3 regions of the Bacillus smithii genome follow, and region 1 is predicted to be linked to each of the others. Evidence: predicted binding sites of a transcription regulator. Region 1 holds the regulator's gene; each other region holds the start of a gene.
What was found. The regulator LexA, encoded in region 1, represses DNA repair genes until DNA is damaged. The targets are predictions, from matches to a motif close to CGAACATATGTTCG.
Positions count from the first base shown of each region.

Region 2: addB (helicase-exonuclease AddAB subunit AddB) is a predicted target of LexA. The motif match lies at 2,101-2,114, and genes of this name have one in related genera.
Region 3: BSM4216_RS04235 (YhjD family protein) is a predicted target of LexA. The motif match lies at 1,580-1,593, and genes of this name have one in related genera.

Region 1 covers NZ_CP012024.1:1,723,002-1,726,288, reverse strand. The annotation lists gene BSM4216_RS17245 (transposase) at 1-138, opposite strand, end outside; gene BSM4216_RS17240 (ISL3 family transposase) at 152-808, opposite strand; gene lexA (transcriptional repressor LexA) at 1,043-1,663, opposite strand; gene yneA (cell division suppressor protein YneA) at 1,820-2,134, shown strand; gene BSM4216_RS08115 (YneB family resolvase-like protein) at 2,150-2,815, shown strand; gene BSM4216_RS08110 (DUF896 domain-containing protein) at 2,890-3,123, shown strand.
Region 2 covers NZ_CP012024.1:899,200-902,486, reverse strand. The annotation lists gene addB (helicase-exonuclease AddAB subunit AddB) at 1-1,945, opposite strand, end outside; gene BSM4216_RS04255 (transposase) at 2,461-3,287, shown strand, end outside.
Region 3 covers NZ_CP012024.1:894,740-898,026, reverse strand. The annotation lists gene BSM4216_RS04245 (FUSC family protein) at 1-601, opposite strand, end outside; gene BSM4216_RS04240 (TVP38/TMEM64 family protein) at 734-1,357, opposite strand; gene BSM4216_RS04235 (YhjD family protein) at 1,611-2,003, shown strand; gene BSM4216_RS04230 (competence protein ComK) at 2,191-2,748, opposite strand; gene BSM4216_RS04225 (IDEAL domain-containing protein) at 2,941-3,171, shown strand.

The DNA.
Region 1 (3,287 bases):
GGCATGTGGCTTATGAAGCAGATAACGCAACTTCTTCATGGATTTACGATCCTTCTCTTGAAAGTTTTTCTGGACTCTCTTCCTTACCCGTTCCAATGCCCATACATTATGCCGAACATAATGGAATCGATCGACCACCAGAATCGGTTTATCAAAACTTTTCAAAGCGAGCGTCTTGTAGGGCTGCCCACATATCCATGACCACCATCTGTACTTTCTCCCTTGGAAGTGTACGGAAGTATTCCTTTAGGGTGGATAGATTCCTGTTAGGAATGATATCGTAAACCCTTCGGTTTACAGGATCGCCAATGATACATTGGTACTTGCCCGTTTCAGAAGTCCCTTTCAATTCATCAATGGCCAGAACTTTCGGGAGGGCCTTATTGTCATAGGAATAGTACTTGTCAAAGAGCCGAATGACGGTGGAATGCCCAAGTCCTGTTTCCTTGGCAACCTGCTTAAAGTTATACTCCCTCACTTTAACCAAAAGAGCTTGGAGGAGTCGTTTCGTGTGGCGCTGGTAACGCTCTAGAAAAGAATAGGGTTCGTAGAACCGTTTTCCACAGGACTTACATCTGTATCGGCGCTTTCTCAAGATGAGAAAACAATATTTTTCAAAGACCTTTACATCACGAATCTTTTGAATTCGATCATCATGGACAGAGGAAGTTTCCTTCTGACAGCAGGGGCATTTTTGAACTTTTACAGGCGTTTGAATATGGATTTCAAAGTGAGTGATTTGATCCTCTACATGAGTGATTTCAACATCTTCTAACCCAAGCAGTTTTGTGATAAAATGAGAATGCATTTACGAAATCTCCTTTTTGATGTAGTCGCCAACTATCATTTTAAAGGGAGATCTTCGTAAGTGCTTTTATTTTGCCTGAAAAGTCTCTTAACCCCAACATTTAGTATAGAACCAAAGAAAAAAGCGTTCATCTTCAGGCGATGAGCGCTTTTTTCCGTAATGCGTCATAACGTATTGCAACTGTACATATATAAGAAAGTAAGACAAGCTTTTTCCGTTTATGGTATACATCCATTAATGAATTTCTCTGTAAATTCCAATCACTTTTCCAAGAATTTTCACATCACGCAAAATGATTGGTTCCATTGATGAGTTTTCAGGCTGAAGCCTTATGTAATCTTTTTCTTTAAAAAATCTTTTGACAGTGGCTTCATTTTCGTCTGTCATAGCGACAACAATTTCCCCATTTAGTGCGGATTGCTGTTGGCGGACGATGACGTAGTCTCCATCAAGAATTCCAGCTTCAATCATGCTGTCACCCATAACTTCCAGCATAAATATCTGTTCATCGCTGGGTGCCAGCCTCTCTGGAAGAGGAAAATATTCTTCAATATTTTCAATGGCCGTAATGGGAATCCCGGCTGTTACTTTTCCAACAATTGGTACATTGATCACATTTTGGCGCGGAATGATATCATCTTCGGCATCGAGTATTTCAATCGCTCTAGGCTTTGTAGGGTCTCTTCTAATCAACCCTTTTTTCTCAAGACGCGCCAAATGGCCATGGACAGTCGAACTGGAAGCTAGCCCTACTGCTTCGCCAATTTCACGCACAGATGGTGGATATCCTTTCGTTTTCACTTCGTTCTTAATAAAATCAAGGATTTCTTGTTGCCTCTTTGATAACTTAGTCATTTTAAGGCAGCCCCCCCGTATCTCTTTCTGTTAAAGGTATTATAGCATGCCAAGAGTTGGAATACAAACATAAGTTCGAAAAAAGAGTTGACTCAAACAAATGTTCGTATTACAATTTTTCGTAAAAGAACAAACATTCGTTCGGAGGTAATTTTTATGATAAAATGGGTGTGGAAAAACTACCGTTTCGCCATCATTTTAGTGATTGTTTCCGTTCTGTCCGGTTTATTTATCATCGGTCAAATGACAAAGGAGCCAAATTATCAGAAAATCGTAGTGCATGAAGGAGATTCGTTATGGTCGATCGCCATGAAATATGGGGACCATCACAACATGGATTATAATGAATTTGTCAAATGGGTGGAACAGAAGAATCATCTTGCCAGCCCTGTCATTAAGCCAGGTGATAAAATTATTATTCCGGTTACAGCCGTGAATAAAAAACATCAAGTTGCTTATAAAGAGGAGTGATGAAACACGAAGGCCATTATCTATTGCCGAGTGAGCACGACAAAAGAAACTCAGGAAACATCATTGGAAAGGCAAGAAGAGGAACTTCGACGGCTCGCTTCAGAGTTTGGATTTGAACTGGCAGCTGTTATTCGTGACCAAGCAAGCGGTTATGATTTGGATCGTCCCGGCGTGCTGGAGATGTTAGATATGTTAAAAGACAAAAAAGCTGGCGCAGTATTGATTCAAGATGAAACTAGAATTGGAAGAGGCAATGCCAAAATTGCTCTTTTGCATTGCATTTATAAAGAAGGGGCTAAAGTTTTTAGCATATCTGACAAAGGAGAACTTCAGCTTTCAGAGTCGGATTCGATGGTTCTTAAAATCGTAAGCATGGTGGAAGAATATCAGCGAAAAATACATAATCTAAAAATCAAAAGAGGAATGATAAGAGCAGTTGAAAAGGGATATCGGCCTGAAAAGAATTTAAAAGGATCCGGAAATCCTTTAGGCAGAGAACGCAAAACACTCCCAATAGAAGAAATCATTCGATTGCGCAACAACGATCTTACATTTGCGGAAATTGCAGCTACATTAAGAGGATTCGGCTACGATGTCTCAAAAGCAACCGTCCATCGCCGCTACCAAGAATATATGGACAGACAGAAGAATGAATCGAAACAGTTGAATGAACAAGACTGAATTCTTGTTTTTTTGTTCTATTTCTAGTATGATTTCCATTAAAATAGGGATATCAAATGAAAAGGAGCAACGGTATGCTTTCAAGTGATAAGATTGCTAGAATCAATGAACTGGCAAAAAAATCTAAAACAGTTGGATTAACTCAAGAAGAAGCGAAAGAGCAATCTCGTTTGCGCGCTGAATATTTAACTGCATTTCGTTCTTCTATGAAAGAAACCATTGAAAAGGTCCGGGTTTTCGATTCAACTGGTCAAGAAGTCACACCAAAGAAATTAAGAAATATCCAAATGAGGAAAAAGCTTCATTGACAACCAATTATTGCTTCCCTTAACATCATGTTGATGGGAAGCTTTTTTCGTTTCAATCGAATGGCAACTTTTAAGTATTCAAATTGGGAAATTCAATCAGGTAGTTTGAAAATCTGAGTAATTTTTCACAAACCATATCATTTTGTTGTATAATTGCTCACAGA
Region 2 (3,287 bases), 820 kb from region 1:
ACTCTTCATTCAGCAACCTGGTTTTGCTCGTTGGTGCAAGCTTCATCCCTAATGAAGCCATCCGTTCCCTCTCTTCATCCGTCAAAATACCTTCCTCTGCCATTTTGGCCGGCAAAACTCCATCGTTCACTCCGACGATAAATGCGGTCTTGATATCCGAAAGACGTGACAATTCCAAATCGGCGATGATGACTTGATCGGCAGATGGTGGAACATTGGTAAATCGCATCGATTCAATGCCCGCTTCGAGGATCGTTGCGAATTTCTTCAGCGTAAAAGGCTGGTCGCCAAGCATCTCTACAAACTCGTCCAGCAATCCAATGATAGCATTCCACGCTTGTTCATGATCACGAGCTGCCAGTAAATCCCCGTTTTCTTCAGCTTCCATACTGAGTCTTTCCAGTTTCGCCGGAATATCCAGTTCTTCAAAATACTTATAAAGCGCCTCGCAAAAATCTCTTCCGTTTTTCGCTTGACGAAACCGTCGATCGAGCCGTAAAACAGGCGTTCGAATCATAGCCCGCAATTCGTTTATTTCTTCCTCTATTGCCCGCTCCTCGTCCGTTTGCGGTGCGTCCGTCAGCTCAAGTCCTCTGTATCTTCTGTAAACCCAGCGTTTTTTTGTTGTCCACAGTTCCCCTTTCACTCCGTGAGCCAAACAATAGTTTTCAAACCGGTCTATTTTTTCTCTTATCTGCTCTGCTTTCATCTTGAAAGGATAAAGAAGCTCTGTTTTGACAGCGCGAAAAACCGGTTCATAACGCCAAAAGCTAGTTAAAATTTCAAGACTGGAACGAATCAATTCAATAAAAGGATGATTTAACATGGTTCTTTTTTGATCAATAAAAAACGGAATCTCGTAGTCATAAAAAATAGTTTCAATCAATTCCTGATAATCTTGTCCGTTTCTGACCAACACTGCTATCTCTTTATAACGATGATGATGTTCACGGACAAGTCTTCGGATTTCTCTTGCCACTCCTTCAATCTCTGCTCTCCTGTTCGCCGCCTCGAAAACAACGGGCGCGCCTTCCCCAATAAACGGCTTGGCCGGCCTTTTGTCAAAAAAGCGTTCCAAATGAATAAGACTCTGTTCCTTGCTGCGAACAAACTCCGTCATCATGATATTTTCTGTCGATATCCCGGAATCGCGGGCCATTTTCCACAAGGAAGCATAAGTTTCGCCAGTCATCCGGAACAAATCCGTTTCTCGCGGAAGTTCTTCTGAATAAGGACGGTCCAGTGTCAGCGCAATCGAAACTTGAGATGCAGCTTTCATCAATTCGTAGATCACCAAGTATTCTTGGGGAGTAAAACTGTGGAATCCATCGATATAAATTTGAGCGTCTTGCAAATACTCCGACTTTTGGATGGACTCCGCCAATAATTGAAAATAATCCTCCGATGCAATATAGCGGTCAACGAGATGATTTTCAAACTCTTCGTAAATCAAGTGGAGATCGTGCAATTTATCAATCAAAAGCTGGGCCTCTCCATTTTCCTCAAACTCCGTTCTCCTGGCCGCAAGTTCATCAGTGCCAACGCAATAGCGTTTCAGTTCAATAAGCGCTTTTTCCACATGCTGAATAAACCCCGATTTGTCTGCTGCTTTAGCAAAAAGCCGCAGATTCTCTTTTCTTTCTTCGATGATTTTTCGAATCAGCATATTTAAACCGGCTGAAGACAAGTGAATCCGAGCGAATCCTCCCGTTTCTTGAAGAACTTTCCATGCAAGACGCGAAAAACTATAAACTTGAGCACGCATCATGCCGTTCAATCCCGGAGTATTCACAAGCGTATATTCGGATAAAAAAGTCATTTGATCAGGGACTATATAAATAATCGGCTTTCCAGATGGATTTTCGATTAATTGGTGAGTAATTTCATCTATTATGAACTTCGTTTTTCCGGTTCCGGAACGTCCTAAAATAAAACGAACAGACATGCGATCACCTCTCCGGTTTTATGGTACCTTGACTGTCATACCCATTATAATACATTAAAAAAACGCCGTATCTCTTTTTGAAATAACCTAATTCTTTGTTTTGTCCGGTCATTGATTCCTGTCATTCGTACCAACATCTATTGTTACCAGAATAACAAACATACGTTCGTATTGTCAAATACAATCTTGTTCTACACATAAATTTCACTTTTAAAGAATTATCCGGTTCGACAAAAAGGAAAGTTTATTAAAGGGGACCCGCAGCTGAATATGGCAGATTTATCTATCACCTTTGCAAAAGTGATCTCGAGTCCTAACCGATCTTATTGTGAGCGGAAAAACAGAACGATTCTCATACGCATACAGTTATTTTGTTATTTTTTGCGCTGCTGGGAATATTGCAGCATGACTGGTACAAAAAGAGGTTGCAAAAAAAAACTTAGACGGAATAAATAACACTAACATTAAATTTAGGTTATAATAGACCTGAATTTTATTTAAGTTGGTGATTATTTATGCGTACCAAAAATAGATTAAATCCAATCGAATCAAAATACTTTAGACCCGAGATAACTAATTGTCCAGAATGTGGTAATAAATTAGTATACTGTCACCCTGTTTGGAGAAAAACAATTTCTACCCTAAAAGGTGAATTTAAAATCATAAATCTAGGATACCGATGTGAGAATAACTCCTGTTCTAATGACACCGTATATCGTTCAGCTGAAGCCGAACAATTAAGTATGAAGCACATTACTTATGGAATGGATGTCATCGCATATATCGGATATTTACGGTTTAAAGAACATAAGACTCGATCTGAGATAGCTACTATCTTATCGGAAAAAGAAGTAAAAATTTCTGAGAGGCAAGTACAGAAACTTTATGAAAGATATGCGTTATTACTGCGGGCAAGCGTTAAAGAAAATATGAAAGAGACATTAGAAAATATTGTGAAAGAACATGGAGGACTTGTCTTATCTATTGATGGTGTCCAACCCGAAAAAGGTAACGAAACATTGTATGTCATCCGTGAAGTTCTTAGTGGTACTATTTTAGCTGCACATAATTTAAAAAGCAGTGCTTCTCAAGAACTGATAGGTATTATTCAACCCATTTTAGACTGGGGTTATCCAATCCAAGGTTTTATCAGTGATGGGCAACAATCCATTCGTTTAGCAATTGAACAAATAGTTCCAGATATTCCGTATCAATATTGTCAGTTTCATTACTTTAAAGACATAGCCAAACCATTAGTTGAAAAAGATAGAAAACTAAAAACGAATATCAAAAAGAAGCTAAGGGGAATAAGGGAAGTTGAAAGAAAAATTGAAAATTCTCC
Region 3 (3,287 bases), 830 kb from region 1:
TTTTTCCGTCATTCCAATTGCGGAGGGAAGACTCCAACAAGAAAAGGGCTCCTGCGTCAAGCCAGACTGCCAAGGATTTCAGTTTATCCGCTAATATTTCAGGCAATTCTTCCACTTCTTTCATTGCTTTTTTTGTTAAATTAGGCGGATGGAAGAATTGTTGCAGCAACAGAGCCACGGCTACCCCAATGATGGAATCTCGGATTCGATCCAATCCATATCCCTCAAGCTTATGCTCAAATGCAAAAACGAGCAGTACGCTTAGTGCAATTTGGTGCAGCATAATGCCATCAGCCCCTAAAAGGAGAGGGATGACAAGACTGACCAGCATGACAATAGCCAATGACCAGGCATTCGCATGCAAAGAAGATGCGAGAATGAAAACAGACGCTGCCCCGATGATCGTTCCGACGATTCGAGCGATTCCAAATTGGATCGTTTTCATGATCGTCGTTTGTAAACAAAGAATGAGTGAAATCGGTCCTAAATAAGGATATTTTGAACCAAATAAAATGGCCGATTCCCATGAAACGGCTGATCCAATCACCATTTTGAGAATCAGGCTTATTTTTTCTGGCATTGTCAGCTTTATTTGCCCCACCTGCATCCCTCCTGATATGTAGCAAATATCAGGAATTAGTTTGGTTTTTCCAACACGATTTATGCAATGACGAAAAGGACCGTCCTCCACTGAAATCCGTTTTCAAGCAGGAGAACAGTCCTTTTTTCTTTTTTATGTACCAGGTTGCTTTCCCTTTTTGTGTTCTTTTTCATTCAATCGCAATTCCAGCCATTTCCCTGCAAGCCAAAGGATAAAAATCACGATCACCACGATCACGGTCCGAAGCGGCTTTTTAATAAGGGAAACGACATCATGGCCAATGAAGCTGATCGTGAATATCATCACCATTTTACCAGCCACTACAGCTATGAAATACTGGTATTTTTTTATATTGGAAAGCCCGGCCACTATATTGATGAGAGCAGACGGCGTAAACGGAAAGCACATCAATAAAAAGAGCGGGCCAAACCCATGTCTTTCCAGCCAGTTCATCAATTTGCTTACCTTCGGATGATTTTTCAGAAAGCGAAGCATTCTTCTTTGCCCGAATTTCCTGATCAATCCAAAAACAAGCAAAGCGCCGGCAACAGCTCCAACCCAGGAAAACAAAAATCCTAACCAGAGACCAAAAGCGTTGGCGTTGGCCATTACAAATAAAAACAGAGGCAAAAACGGAAAAAACGCCTCCATCATGGGAAGCAAAATTCCTGGTATCGGCCCAAATGAACGATATTTTCGGATTAAGTCCATTACGTGTTCAAGTGTAAACCCATTTGTCAGAGTCTCAAAATCCATTTAATTCCTTTTCCTCTCATTCAATCCTCTGTTAACCCCTATCACTATCATTTTTCCACATTCATTATCAAAAATCCGGCAGATTTTCCGGACAAAAAGAAGATGACTTTATTATTTTATCATAACGAGATCATTTATTTTAAACATTTACACCTAAAAAGCATGGAAAAGAGTCATGGCGTGAATACTTGAAATGATGGCTTCATCTCAGTAAAATATATACGAACAAATGTTCTTTTAGGGGAGAGTAAAGATGACAAGGATTCCTCCTGATGACCGTGATGTTTTAGAACAAGCTATTTATTTGCCTATGCTTTTAACCGTTTTAAATAGAGATCTAAAAGTGGTGGAAAAAAGCCCTTTTAAGCTGAGAAATCCTTATATAGATTGGATCGCCCAAACGATAAAAGAGGTACAAAAAGATTTGGCGAACACCCGCAAATATATGCGGGACCGCCGCATGAAAGCGGAAAAAGTCCGATCAGATGATTTATTTACGATGTATGTATTTTTATATAACGGCTATGAAGAGTATCATAATTACTTTAATCCGAGACTTCGCAATAAAGTAGAAGAGTTAATGAAATATTACTTGTTCGAACGATATCATAACCCCTCTAATTCAGCCAATCCATCAAACGGATAAAAACAAACTCTTATTTCGCATAAAGGGAAGATCCGTGTTTAAGAAAGATCATGCTGGCAAGAAAGGCCTATTCCTTTACATTTCGCAATGGATCACTCGTCCACCTTTGAGGAATAAACCTTTCCGTCAGCACATGCCTTTTACTTTTAATGGAGCAAAGAACAAAGTGTTCCACTCTGGACTTCTTTTACCTGAAATGATAAGGGTGATAGCCTTCTAACGCCATTCTTTTGTCTGCATTCATCCCATATTTTTTTTCAATATGCTGCATTCTTTGTTCAAAACGAATTCTCAGCATGGCGGTACGCATAAACTGTGATTCAAAGGAGCTTCTAGAGATGGGGAGACGAAGTGATTTTCCATTGCTGAAGGTGACGGATGTTTCATAGGCATCAGCTCGGTCATAAGCCGCCACATGTTCGTGGTTGATCCATATGCAGTCGCTTTTTGCAGGAGACAATGTAGGAAACAAATAAATCGCATGAAACGGGTCCACAATGATCGGAGCTTTATGGGTAATGCCGATTAATTGTCGGGTCCCTTCTCTCCTGCCTGAATAAGACGCTCCATAGTACTTGCAGCTTCTTTTGACGACATCGAAAGGCTTCATCGTTGAAATATATTCATCCTCTACTTCCATAATTTTGGAATACACTTTTTGTCCATATTCTGCCGGAAGGATGATCATAGTTAAGGGATTGATCTCGTATTCTAACATCATTTTGTTTTTCTTTTCCTTTTCCATAGCCATTTTCTCCTTTCTTCTTTTTCCATTTTTTGATTAGCATACCATCTTTTCAAATGAATGTCTCATTCCTTTTCAAAAAACACCGATTTTTCATTTTTCAGGTAAAATTTTTCAAAAAATTATAAAATTTCAGTTGAATATTTGTCTCAAATTCCATATAATAAAAAAAAGGCATTCGAGGTGAGCGAAATGGAAAGTAAAAGATCTTATACCGAGATGATGAAGTCGAATGGAGCGCCACTCAGCCACGAGAATATGATTGATGTTTACATCGATATGCTTTTGAATGAAATCTTGTTGAACAAGGAAAAGAAACAGCTGATGGAAGAAATCGACAAAACATTGGATGCAAGAGATCGAGAATCCTTCCTTGAACTTTCCGCCAAATTGATTGAATTAGAAAAACGCTTTGGTATTTAAAAAGATACTTCTCTACATTAATCCTCACGTAAAACCAACTCATAATCATCATAAGGATTTCCCCGGACAAACGGTAAATATCCCGTATCCTTAACAGATACGGGAACCTTTTTGAG